DNA from 3 places in the Lysinibacillus sp. UGB7 genome. Region 1 is predicted to be linked to each of the others. Evidence: riboswitches for the same ligand, from Rfam matches in the RefSeq annotation. Region 1 holds a riboswitch; each other region holds the start of a gene.

Region 1 (4,551 bases):
GGGTGATAGCGAATGAAAAGTGTAAACTTACAACTTGACCACAATAACTCGATTGAGATAACGCAGATAGATAATACTTTATTCGAAGTTCGACTCGGTATTAACGGAAGTATTAGCATGTACTATATGACGCGCGCTCAACTTGAAAATCTTGAACTAGGCGCTGATGTTCATATTGAGACGATTCGTGCTGGATTACTTAACGATTAATGGTAGTTCAAGACGTTCTACTATAACGGTTAGGCTATTGCAGCTTAACTGTTTTTTTATTTTCCCAAAGGCCCCGTACCTGATTAGTTCAAGAACGTTTTCATTTTATTACTGGTGTAGGCATACCATTGTGCCAATCCATGATGAATGGGGCTTGGTGAGGATTGAGATTTAATGGTATTTCATTTCTCGATACAAAGTGCAATTCGCTACTTTCATCATTGATTTGTAAAGTGCCTTGATAATCGTTTGAATAAAATATTATCTGAACACTAAATACTTTATCTCCATTTGAGTACTCTGCAAAACCATTTTTACCTGAATACAATCCAAACAAACTTACATTGTTCAGAATAAGATTAGTTTCCTCAAAGACCTCCCTTTTGACTGTCTCTTCAAAGGTTTCTCCGATTTCCAAGATGCCTCCTGGGATGCCCCAAATATTATTGTCAGTCCTTTTTTGTAAAAGAATACGTCCAATATCATCTTCAATTATTGCTCCGCATCCAATCGTCAATAGAGTTTCATGTCCAATCATTTGTCTCATTGTTTTAATGTAGTCATTCATCAATGATTACCTCATTCCTTGTTTTAGCCCAAATGTCTCTGTATTTAACTTTATTTTCCAGAAGAGAATTTTTTATAAAGATGGACGGTGTCTTTTTTTCCTTCAAGTCCTTGTCCTACTTTACGGTCAAAAAATTTTTAACTATGTAGGCTGATGTTTGCCATTTACAACTTTTCTTAAAGAGTCTCAAGTTGAATGCAAGGGTGCGTTGATAACTATATTATATCTTATATAGAACTTTATAAAAAAAACTTCCACATTAGCATGTAGTCTATCAAAATAAAAAAAGGTAATTTTAGAGAACTAACAAGTGACTCTATACTCTCCATCATAAAGTATATGGAATATTTTGTTATAATTGACAATGTAAAAACACTTCTTTACAATTAATACTAGTAATCTATAAGGAATGTGACGTAGTTCACGTTCTTTCACAACTGAATAGCGTGTAGTAATAGGTGTAAATTGAATCAATTTACTAAAAGGGAAGTCGGTGGAAGTCCGACACTGTCCCGCAACTGTAAATGTGAGCGTCTTTTTTGAATACCACTGTCTAAAGACGGGAAGGGGAAAGATGCGTTGACCGTAAGTCAGGAGACCTGCCTATTACGAGTACACACCAAAACCCTACGAGGAATAGGAGGTGGCATGTTGACAAAACAGAATATTCTGTTTGTCACTGTACGTCAAACGCCCATAGTAAAAGAAGTTATTCGGTACCGAACCGTTTCTTTCCTATGTTGGCGATGTTTGATGTTACGTGATGAATGATATGTATAAGGTGTTATAGCCATTACATAACGGATTTCCTCTTATTGAAGAAGAAATCCGTTTTTTTTTTTTAGTGGCCGTACACCTGTCGTTTTGAAAATATGTACGAAAAGAGGAATGCACGTATGACGAATATTCATGTATGTACAGCACAGGAAAAGCATCAATCAGCTATGAAAATTTGTAAGCATCCACGCACTGAAGTTGGTAAGCAGACGAAGACAAGAATCGTCATCGAATCACTTGTCGATCAGTTTTTAGCAACAGGACTTATTCGCAACGAACGATTATTTAATCGCATTTTATATAACAAAGCAATCATCTGGATTCAAAATGAAGGGTATGATGGACATCTATTGGCCAAAGCAAATGTAGCTGATGAGTTAAAAACAAGAAAGAATGGCTTTAGGATGTATATGCCGACCAATCCGATTGTTTATGAAGTGAACGGAGAAGCGTATCATTTAATTACACGTATCGATTCGGTTCGTGCAAAACCAAATTTAGAAAGACTTCATTTGGACCCAAAGCCGATTTTAAGCGCTGCACGTGTAAATGATTTATTGTGCTCGATGGTCATGCGTTTTTATGAGACGTATGTAGCAGATTTAGCATTAGTAATTGCGACAAAAAGAGAGTCAAATAAATTATCGAATCTAAAAAAATACGTAGAGCACGAATATGCGCAATTTATGCAAGCTGTAAAAACACTAAATGATTACCATTTAAATTGGCATCCTCGTGGCAATGGTCATGAACTATTGCTCCAAGTTATCGATAACTTACAATTATTAAAAAGTAAGCCGGGCACTGTGTTAGTTGATTTTTCAAACAATCATGGCTATGTCATTGTGGAACCTGCTTATTTACTCATTGAAGAGACAAATAGTACCGCGCAAGCTTTATAAAAGTAACTCCTCCACCTTGGTGGTGCATTTAGGCTGTCAACAAACTCAAAAAATTGGTTTGTTGACAGCTTTTTTCTTTTAGAGGGACCTATAACCTGTTGAGATCCGCTACGGCGGACGCTTTTCGCGGGCATGGCTTCAGTCTACTCTTCGCTACGCTCCTGCGGGGCCTTTTCGCTCATGCGATTCCCGCGGAAATCAACGGTTTTTTACTATTTATTCAAAAGACTGAAGGCAAAATCAAAGAGATTTAAGTTTGCCTTTAGTCTGAATCCTCCACTTTTGTGGAGAATTTTTTTTATCATTCTCTTAAATGAAACTAGGGAAGGATGCATTAAGTCCAGTTATCAATCATTTTTAGGTGCGCTGAACATACTAAGGATGAGTGACATGCCAGCGATTATACCGAACACATCCGAAGAATAAATGTTTAGTAGCCAATCCAAAATGATTGGTTTTTTTATAGTTATTGGCAACGATTCAAATGTAGCGAAAACTGGGTAAGCGAACGTAAGTAACAAACAAGGAATAGCGACACACCATAATAATGATAGATTTATGTTGAGTGACCCATTTTTTTACAATGATAAGCGAAATATAGAAACCTAGTAGAACAGCAATGAATGGATTTGACCAGATGACAGGCATAAAGTTGAAAGTTTCACTTACATTTTGTTGAATGATTTTTTCAATCTTTGACAATAACATTACTAATAAGAGTAAGCCAATTAGCCAAAGAATTTTCCTGCAATAAACTAGCCAAATAGATTTTTTCAAAAATATACCCCCTTCGTTGCTTAATAATTGATAAGATTTATGTATCCCGCATTAACGGTCAGTAAGACACCGCTTCAAGTTGAAGATGACAACGATTCCGCTAGGGGAGATTAACACTGACCGTAAAAGCCCGATTGGTTCAACTAACAATCAGTGGGAACAAAAGCCTCCTCTGATTGAAGTTTCATTTTATTTTATGCAATGCATGGCAGCTTGTGCTTCATGCCATGGAATCGAGTAGCCTTTTCCTTTGGCACAAAATATACTAGACGAAGTATACGCAGGGTCGGCATTTTTATCGTAGGCTATTTGGGCAATGATTTCCTCTGTATTATGACAAACATCATAGCCATCAAATTGTAGCGACAGTGAGCCTTTGCCATTTGTGTAAGCTGCAAAGACTGTACTGTAGCTCTAAAGGTAGCGACAGGTGCACGCCCTGTTAAAATTACCTGTTCTTCTGTCATAATCGGCGCATCAAAAGTGCCGGCTGCTTGTTGAATATCGGTCATCATGCGGCCAATAAAATCGTTAGGCGCCTTTAGCTTGAAGCGGTAATAGGGTTCAAGCAATAGATTTTCAGCTTGTTCTAGGCCTTGACGCAGTGCGCGGAATGTCGCTTCTCGAAAATCGCCGCCATTCGTATGCTTGATATGTGCACTGCCAGTTAGAAGGGTGAACCGGATATCTGTGACAGGGAAACCTGTTAATAGTCCATGGTGTTCACGCTCGAATAGGTGCTTTTCAATAAGCCGTTGATGCCCGACAGATAAATCATCAGCGTGACAAGAGTTGACAAACGTATTGCCAGCACCACGTGTAGTGGGTTCCATGCGTAAATGCACCTCAGCATAATGCTTTAATGGTTCAAAATGGCCATAGCCTGTCACTACTGTTGCAATTGTTTCCATATATAAAATTTGGGGTTCACCAAATGTAACTGTCAGTGCAAAGCGATCTTTTAGCACGTCACTTAGTACTTCAAGCTGAATGACGCCCATAATGTGTACGTGAATTTCCTGAAATTTCTCGTGCCACACAACACGTAATGAGGGCTCCTCGGCTTCAAGCAAACGGAAGATTTTCAATATTTCCTTTATATGTTGTTGTCCTACATATTGCACTTTTGCTTGTAATGTTGGTACTAGTTCAAATGGCTGAGGACGCATCGCACTGCCCAAGATGTCACCAATGTTTGCTTGACTGAGCCCCTTCACTGCAAATACTTCTCCAGCACTTACTTCTTGCACTGTTTCAAAGCGATTCCCATTATATAACCGTATTTCGGTCACTTTTTCAGAAATCTCACCAAAAGTA
Region 2 (4,551 bases), on a different contig from region 1:
TGTAGCTGGTTTAAAAGCGGTGGCATAAAGCAAATAATGACTTTGATTTTTCATATATCAATTGAGTCAGGCTTTAGCTTTAGTTCAACATATTGTCAGTCAAAACCGCCGTATAAACGGACCAAGGATGCGGTTGCTAAAGAAGCTGGTGGCGTGTGCTTATTTGATTCTAAAGGGCACGTTGAACAAACTTCGGTGTCACTAATATTTGTGGCAAAATTTTTGAAGCTGATGAAGTATTATCTACAAATAACCGCGCCTCATTTAAAATAATAAGTAAAAATGGACGTTTCTCAAATAAACTGGGAAATGTCCATTTTTCATCTTTTGACTTAATACATCCAGCTTTCTATTGTGTGTTCCTATGTACATGCCAATATAATTTCACATTTATATAATTGAACTTTCTTTCAAAGCTTTTTTTGTGAATTGTTCAGACACATATGTTAAGTACGGTTTTCCTGTCAACGGGTGTACTTGAATATCTGCATATACACCAAATACCTCTCTTAGTAAAGTTGGTGTGAGCACTTCTGCTGGCGTTCCATAGTGTACGATTCTTCCCTGCTGTAACACATAAATAGTATCGCAATACATAGCAGCGATATTCAAATCGTGTAGCGCTGCCACTACAGTCAAATGTAGTGTTTGAATTAAATCCATCAGTTGTAATTGGTGCTGAATATCTAAATGATTCGTTGGTTCATCTAGAATAATCACCTGTGCTTGTTGAGCGAGAGCACGAGCAACCATCACTCGTTTCTTTTCTCCTCCTGAAAGAGAGCTAAAGCTACGGGTTTCTAAATGGGCAATACCCGTTTGCGATAATGCTTCTTTGACAATTTGAAAGTCATCTTCATGGTCAAGTTCAAACAATTTTTTATGAGGAGTTCTTCCCATGCTAACCAGATCTCGTACTTGAAAATCGAATAATACAGGAGTTTCCTGACTAACAACAGCTAGATTTTTTGCAATAGTTTTACTCGTTTGCTTCAAAATGTCTTTCTCGTTCAGTAAAACCGTTCCACTTTCTGGCTTTAATAGACGATACATATTTTTTAAAAGTGTTGATTTTCCACTGCCATTGGGACCAATTAAGCCGACAAATTGCTTTTCTTTTATTTGAATGCTCACCTCATGTAAAATACGCTGATCATGAATGGAGAATGATACTTGTTTCGCTTCTAATGTCATATGTTTTAGTCTCCTTCACCGAAAGAATAATTGTTACGACGCAGTAACCAAATGAAAAATGGCCCTCCACAAAATGCAGTAATAATACCAATTGGCATTTCCTCTGGCGCAATTAGTATTCGTGCAAGCGCATCTGCCCAAACTAAGAAAATCGCTCCTAATAAAGCACTAATGGGGATAACATATTTATAATTTGAACCTATAATTAACCGGACAATATGTGGAATAATCAAGCCAACAAACCCAATCGAGCCACTTACAGCAACAAGTACGCCTGTAAGTAGAGATACAAGAACAACAAGTTGTATTCGGAATTGTTGTAGATTAACACCTAATGTTACTGCTGCCTCTTCTCCAAGTAGAAGCAAATTCAAATTCCGATAATGGAGCCAAAGCAAGGCAAAGACAACGACAAAAATAATTGTTGGGATGAGTAGATTATTCCATTTAGCACCTGCTAGACTCCCTAGCATCCAGTACATTACTGCTTTCATGCCACCCTCTTGCTTCGACATCATTAATATAAAATTCGAAGTGGCTGATAAAATAAATGATACGGCCATTCCTGCTAGTAACAAGCGAAAGATAGAAATTCGCCCACCTACACGTGATAAGAAAAACACTAATACAATCGCTAGTAAAGAGCCTAAAAACGCAGCGATAGAAAGTGCGTATATGCCTAAAAATGAAAAGGCGCCTAAAATTATGACCGCCGTAGCCCCAACTGTTGCACCAGATGAAACCCCTAAAATATACGGATCCGCAATTGAATTACGAACGAGTGCTTGGATGGCAGCACCAGCAATAGCTAATCCTCCCCCAACGATTGCGGCAAGTAAAACACGTGGCACACGAATTTGCCAAATAATAATTTCTTGTGAGCGACTCCAATCTTGCTCTATCCAATTTTGGACAAGTGGAATTTTTGAAAGGATAACTTTCCAAACATACAACGGTGTTATAGAAACGGAACCAATCATGATGGCGAAAGTAATTGAAATGAATAGCAATAGGAGAAGCAGGATAGAAAGTAAGATAAATTTATTCTTTGGGAACAGGTACTGTTTCTTCATCTGTTTATTAACTCCTAGTCAAAAATGATAGATGTGAAGCAATAAAAAAAGGTATTCTACGCAAAAAATTTGCATAGAAATACCCTCGAATAAACAAAAGTAAGAAATGTATCCTTCAATTGTCCGTAATTGCTTGCATCCTCGTGGGCATTACAGGTAACAACTAATTGGCAGGTCTCCTGGCTTCGATTCATCATTGCTATGACAGCCTTCCCATTTAAAAAACAGTGGCTTATATATCATAGAATTCCTCGTTACAGTTGCGGGACAGCACCGGATTTACACCGATTTCCCTTTTAAGTGACGCTTTAAAAGGCATCACACCAATAGTATCTGAAATATTAAAATTATGACGATTCTAACATACATAATTATAGTAGTCTATACATATTTTATCTTTTTACCATATCTAAACCATGTATCTCCTCGCTAAACAGGGAATTTTACGTTAACTTAATTTATTTATAAAGTTGACACAAAGTTTTTATTTTCTTAAAATATCACTAACAACTTTACTAAAAAGAGGAGATATTATGACAACAGTAGCTGAACATGGACATCATAAATTAAGAACAGTCGACCTGGCCTACATTGGCTTATTTTCTACATTGATGATGATTGGTGCAAATATTACTTCCTTTGCACCTTTCATGGTAGTTGGAAGCGTGCCTATCACATTACAGACGTTTTTTGCTATTTTAGCAGGACTTATTCTTGGTAGTAGAAAAGGAGCGCTCGCCTGTACCGTCTATATGTGTATCGGTTTAGCAGGGGCACCTGTATTTGCTCGTTTCGGAGGGGGTTTTGGACAAATTTTAAGCCCGACATTCGGCTTTATCGTAACTTTTATTTTAGCAGCCTTTATCGCAGGGCTTATAATAGAAAAAAGTGCTACGAAAAAAAGCTATGTCATAGCCGCACTAAGTGCAATGACCATTAATTATTTACTTGGTACAAACTGGATGTATTTTGCTTATAAACTATGGGCTAGTGCACCTGAAGGATTCACCTATAAAATGGCATGGCTTTGGATGATGCCACCATTGCCAAAGGATATTATCTTAGCCGTATTCGCTGGTATTTTCGCATATCGTGTGGAAAAAGTGCTGAAAATTATTGCGGTGAAATAATACGAAACCTATTTTGATAAAAACTCCACTCAATAACTTTAGAGAGTGGAGTTTCAGACTATAGACATACTCAAAGTTGAGTTTTTACAGTAAGTCTTATTTTTTAAAAAATAGAAGTTTCTATAAGAACCCGTTGATTTTCGCTACGGCGGACGCTTTTCGCGGGCATGGCTTCAGTCCATCATTTATTTCAACAAAGTGACAAGTAACAAATCTATGCACGATGTAAAGAGACGATTGAACGCGTATGTGCGGATGCGAAGAAAAGTATGGTATGCGTTGGACAACCTTTCGAAGGATTAAAAAATTGTCCATGCAGGCGGTACTTACTTTTACTGCTATGGATTTGAAGAAGCTAGTTTATGGTCATAGCAAAGTTCTAAAGTGGCAGAAGTTGGTTAAACGTAGCGTAATACTGTCGTTAATAGTGGCTATTTGTAACTACTATTTCTGATAAAGCTTCAAAAGGTATTCGGAATGTGATCATTCCGAATACCTTTTGTCGTCAATCTGAAACTCCACTCTAGAGTGGAACTTTACTATTTATAAAATAGATATGATATGCAGTCTTCATCCATAATTTCTGCACATTTATTTGCTACATTTACGGCAAATGAAGAAGGAGGAATTGGCTTTGAAACTACAAAAAAAATGGCGTGTAGGCTTACTGACGGTAGTTGCCGTTCTGGTATTATCCGCGTGCTCAGAAAATACAGCCGATACAAAAAAAGAAAGCAAGGCTGAACAACAAAGTGAAATGGACCATTCTTCGATGAATCATTCCAGTTCAGGTGAAATACCAGCAACTCTGAAAAACGCAGAAAACCCAATATATCCTGTTGGTAGTACTGCTATTATTGCAGATGGCCATATGGAAGGTATGAAAGGTGCTGAAGCAACTGTTGTTGGAGCTTATGATACAACTGCTTACATTATCTCGTATGAACCAACTACAGGTGGCAAACGTGTGGAGAATCATAAATGGGTCATTCATGAGGAATTATTAAATCCAGATAGCGCACCTTTAACACCTGGAACAGAAGTAAAAACGGCTGCTTCACATATGGAAGGAATGGAAAATGCGATGGTGCGTATTGATGAGGCACTACAAACCACTATTTATATGATTGATTATGTATCTACGACAAATGGAG
Region 3 (4,551 bases), on a different contig from region 1:
TAGCAAAATCTGTCGCAATATTCCTCAGTGAGCTCAAATACAAAAACGCTTCGACTCGTGAAAGTTAACAAAAAAAATCCCTCTCACAAAGCTCGTGTGAAAGGGTGACTTATTAACTTAAGCAATTAGCTTGTAATTGTTGACGTTTGTCTTTCGTTAGACCCAACTCTTGCTCTAAAAAGGCTGTCTTTGAGCCATAACGTACATCCATTGCATCGAATGCTGCTTGTAAATAATCTTCTCGTGCAGACATTAATGCATAGAACTGCTGTAATTCACGATCATTAAAATCCTTCTGAATAGTCTGGGCCATACGATCTACCATCGGGCGTAAAAGTGCATTCGTATCTAAATAATCTTGCATAATAATCTCCTCAGGTACATCTAAGGCTAATAAAATCAGCGCACCACCTATACCTGTTCGATCCTTCCCGACTGCACAATGATGGACAAGCCCTAAATTTTCAGGATTTTGAATCGTTGTGATTAATTGTTTAAACGAAGCATTATTAAAAGGCATCTGCGCATAAAATTCGCAGAACATTTCTGGACTTACAACTTTATAGAAATTTTGCCCGCCAGTATTCGTAGGCATTTCAAAAGCATGGTTCCCCTTGGCAGGAATTTGTATATACTTCGCATTTGGAAATGTCGGATTAGGGTTGTTCTGCGCCTCATGTTTGTCCCGATAATCAAAAATCGTTTTCACACCTAGTGTCTCAAAACGTTCTTTATCCGCCAACGTCATTTTTCCAAGTGCTGCCGAACGATAGATCAAGCCTTTTTTGACAGTACGCCCATCCTTTGTTTTATAGCCACCCATATCGCGGAAATTATAGACTGCTTCAAACGGAATAACCTTCATGTCAAACTGTGTCATCCACTACGCCTCCCTTATATTAGCAATCACCTTATCCTCTATTCTATAGAACCAATAAGGATAATACCAATTTTCACACTAATGCATTTCTGCACACAGCAATGCCTTTTCAGAATCACTAAACATCTATGCGTACGTAAAAACGGCTTCTAAAAGTAAATGCTGTGTGCACGCCAGCCGATCGGTGCGCTGCTGAACCTGAGCAGTTCTCGCCTTTACCCGAGCGCTTCTCGTCATTTCCTGATGTAATTGGGGCGGGGTATGATTCATAACATATCAAAAAGCCGTCCTAACTTATGGGACGGCTTTAAAAAGTCTTCAATTATTGAAATAACTCAGGATAGACAACTTTGGCTACTAGCTCAACCGCTTCGCCGATACGTGGACCAGGTCGACTGGATATATCAGCATCTATATAAAACACAACTTTGTTTTGAATGGCTGTAATCGTATTCCAACCATTGCGTGCAATGATTTCTGCCACAGGGTCTTCGCCGTAATTTACAGTTGTTAGAATGACTTCAGGGTTTTTAGCAATGACGTTTTCCTCAGAAACCTTTACCCAATCCTTTTTGTCAGCAAATACATTGTTCACTTTAGCCGCATTTAAAATTTCTTGTTGGAATGTACCTGAACCTGCTGTATAAATCTCTGGCTTCGGACTAATTTCCAAGTAAACATTTTTTTGTTTTTCTACATCTTTTACTTTTGCTTGAACATCAGCTATTTTAGCCTTGATGTCTTCATTTAGTTGATCACCTTTATCCTCAACACCCATGACAGTAGCAATTTGTTCAATATCTCCATAAACATCTTCAAATGAAGCTGCTGATTTAATAACAAATACTTTCACACCTGCATCTTCAAGTCCTTTTAACGCATCAACTTTACCATCAGTAGTGTAAGCAATCACCACATCCGGTTTTAATGACACAATGCGCTCGCTATTAAACGTCATAGAATCTGAAACACGTTCAATGTTCTGTGCTTCTGCTGGATATGTATCATATTCTGTAGCGCCTACGATTTTATCACCCGCACCTAATGCAAATAAAATTTCTGTATTGCTTGGCTGTAAAGACACAATAGTTTTTGGTACAGCATCAAATGTCACTTCTACACCACGATCATCTGTCACTTTATAGCCTGTTTCTTCAGCTGTATTTACTTCCTTCGATGTGTCCCCACTTTTCGCTTCATCAGTTGTACCGCAACCTACTAGGACAAGCGCTAACATTAAAATCGAAAGCCATTGAAAATTAACGAATTTCTTCACTTCACTCAATCTCCTTTTTCTTTTTCATTGGGTATGATTTACTTATAAACGGAATTTCAGCAATTCCTGCCTGTTGATTCATGTATACAGCCATAACGAAAAATACATTGGCCAGTAATCCTAAATAATCGAAAAGAATGGCTGGTACTTCTCGCTCCTCTGACACTTTGTGCAAGGCACGGTATGATTTTTTTGCTTCACTTCGACATAGATGAAGTGCAGCGGCAGCCTCCGTCCCTTGTGGTAAAACAAAGTTTTGAATTTCATCTCTAACATGTTCAACGTAAAAATCATAACGATCGCTCAGCCATGCTAAATCTCCATCAGTTACAGCTAATTTGCCACGTACTGAACCATTCACATGATAAGCCATTGGCAAAATTGCCATCAAATCGACCGCAACAACCTCAACTGTTTCTTTCTTTACAGCAGCCAAGGCTACGCCCACATGCGTTGTTAGGCTATCTGTTCGAATCTCATAATCGACCGTCGATACTTTTTCACGCATAAACGGATAACATGAATAACGCGCATCTTTTTTCAATCCTGAAACCCCACTTTCTTTCGTGAAAATATTCCTACTGGATTTGAGCTAAACGTGCATAAAAAAAACGCCCTCCCCCATTAATAGTGGAACGACGAAAATGCATAAGTAGCGTCGCTGTGACACGACATTGCCTATGTATTTGCCGCATATCCTCCTAACTTCCGAAGAGTACTTATACGCTCAAATAAAGATCGGTCTCCTGGCTTGTACAGTTCACTACCTTGTATGTAGCTATGTTATCATAATAACCTTCCCATCTACTAAAGTTATGAATCTTCGACAGTGGCTTATTTTTATGATTTTTTCTGCACTTACAGTTGCGGAAACAGCTCCGGTTTTACACCGAATTCCCGATTATGCTATGGACTAGCACCCTTATTCTGCAAGAATTATTCACTTGTAAAGCAGTTTATCATAGATTGTGATGAAAAAGTAGTTGCGAAATTGCAGAAAACTCGCTCAAAAACATACAGAACCTAGCACTATTTCCACATAACGATTAGCTATTTGTAGTTCTCCCCTGAAAATTCTATAATAATTACTGACTATAATATTTTTTCGATAACTTGTTCAATATCTAGTTGTGAATCAGTCGGTTCAAAGCGCGCAATCGTTTTACCATTGCCATCTACTAAGAACTTTGTAAAGTTCCAGCGAATATTACGACCATCTAAAAAACTAGGTGCTATTTGGAAAATAGCTTGCGCCAACATTTTTTCTTGCATATTTGCCTTCCCAAATTCGCGAAAACCCACTTCATGTTTTAAATAATTGAATAACGGATGTGTCGTCTCACCGTTTACTTGCACTAATTCAAAAATTGGGAACGTCACACCGTAGTTAATCTTGCAAAGTTGTGTTGTTTCCTCGCCATCTTCAGGATTTTGATTGTCAAATTGATCACAAGGAAAACCTAAAACAACGAAATTATTCTCGCCATATTTTTCATACATTTTTTGCAAATCCTCAAGCTGATAGGTAAAACGACATTGGTTTGCTGTGTTGACAATTAGCATAGGCTTTCCACGATAGGTTTCCATTGATAAAATTTCACCATTTGGCTTTTTCACTAAATAATTATAAATACTCATTTTTTAAACCCCTTTTATATTTTTTATGATTATAGCAATAAACCCTATTTTCTCCAATAAAAGAGGTTTAACATAAAAAAATAGCCATTACGCTTGTTTAACGAATGGCTGTCTTATATTTCTTTTTATATTTTGCATCTTGCTCTTCTTCAATTAATCTCTGTGCAATTTCCAATAGCTTCTTGTCGCTTGTGGCATCAAACAACTTTTTAAAGGATACAATAATATCATATCGAATGAGTGTCGAATGTTTCTCATCAATACATGTTTGGAATCTTTTTGCTAAATACGAAACAACTAAATCCCTTTGCACCTGTCCCGCAAGACCAATTTGCCAAATTGCTTGCAGACTATGTCTAGCTGTTACGGTTTTATCATCATATGTTACTGCCCAGATTTTCAAAAAATCTTCTAATACACGTTCTTCTGGATCACTTTTTGCCGCCAATGCGCATAAAAACTGTACTGCCCGCGCACGTACATGTCCATCTTTATATGTAAGGGCTTGAACGAGCTGCTCCCAGACTGCGTATGTCCAATCAACTGGTTCTTGCATAATTTTCATCAATTCTTCGTAAGACTCGAATTGGATTTCACGGTCATGCTCTGTTAATTTACTAAAAAGTTGCAAAATCTCTTTTTCCATGATTCATCCCTACCTTTATTCTGTCAGAACGTTATAAAATTTTAAATTTTTTATGTTACACTTAACTTAATTTATAGCAAGAAGGAGAGTTTATGAATAAATCTATTACCC

What was found. A riboswitch is a leader RNA that binds a small molecule or an ion and turns the genes downstream of it on or off. The one in region 1 is predicted to bind cobalamin.
Region 2: it holds a riboswitch for cobalamin, as region 1 does, so the genes downstream of both, ACOMCU_RS23415 (FecCD family ABC transporter permease) here and ACOMCU_RS12075 (hypothetical protein) in region 1, are expected to answer to the same signal.
Region 3: it holds a riboswitch for cobalamin, as region 1 does, so the genes downstream of both, ACOMCU_RS15230 (hypothetical protein) here and ACOMCU_RS12075 (hypothetical protein) in region 1, are expected to answer to the same signal.

What each region holds. Positions count from the first base shown of each region.
Region 1 is NZ_JBMGUV010000011.1:99,898-104,448, reverse strand. Features, by position in the region: gene ACOMCU_RS12085 (hypothetical protein) at 13-210, shown strand; gene ACOMCU_RS12080 (NUDIX hydrolase) at 311-778, opposite strand; cobalamin riboswitch at 1,218-1,400, shown strand; gene ACOMCU_RS12075 (hypothetical protein) at 1,675-2,457, shown strand; partial or broken gene ACOMCU_RS12070 (GTP-binding protein) at 3,424-4,551, opposite strand, start outside.
Region 2 is NZ_JBMGUV010000037.1:447-4,997, reverse strand. Features, by position in the region: gene ACOMCU_RS23425 (DMT family transporter) at 1-28, shown strand, start outside; gene ACOMCU_RS23420 (ABC transporter ATP-binding protein) at 391-1,194, opposite strand; gene ACOMCU_RS23415 (FecCD family ABC transporter permease) at 1,200-2,267, opposite strand; cobalamin riboswitch at 2,419-2,610, opposite strand; gene ACOMCU_RS23410 (biotin transporter BioY) at 2,801-3,397, shown strand; partial or broken gene ACOMCU_RS23405 (transposase) at 3,607-3,851, shown strand; gene ACOMCU_RS23400 (YdhK family protein) at 4,032-4,551, shown strand, end outside.
Region 3 is NZ_JBMGUV010000016.1:11,343-15,893, reverse strand. Features, by position in the region: gene ACOMCU_RS15240 (tyrosine-protein phosphatase) at 113-880, opposite strand; gene ACOMCU_RS15235 (ABC transporter substrate-binding protein) at 1,203-2,156, opposite strand; gene ACOMCU_RS15230 (hypothetical protein) at 2,158-2,700, opposite strand; cobalamin riboswitch at 2,875-3,095, opposite strand; gene ACOMCU_RS15225 (glutathione peroxidase) at 3,249-3,794, opposite strand; gene ACOMCU_RS15220 (hypothetical protein) at 3,892-4,440, opposite strand; gene ytvI (sporulation integral membrane protein YtvI) at 4,533-4,551, shown strand, end outside.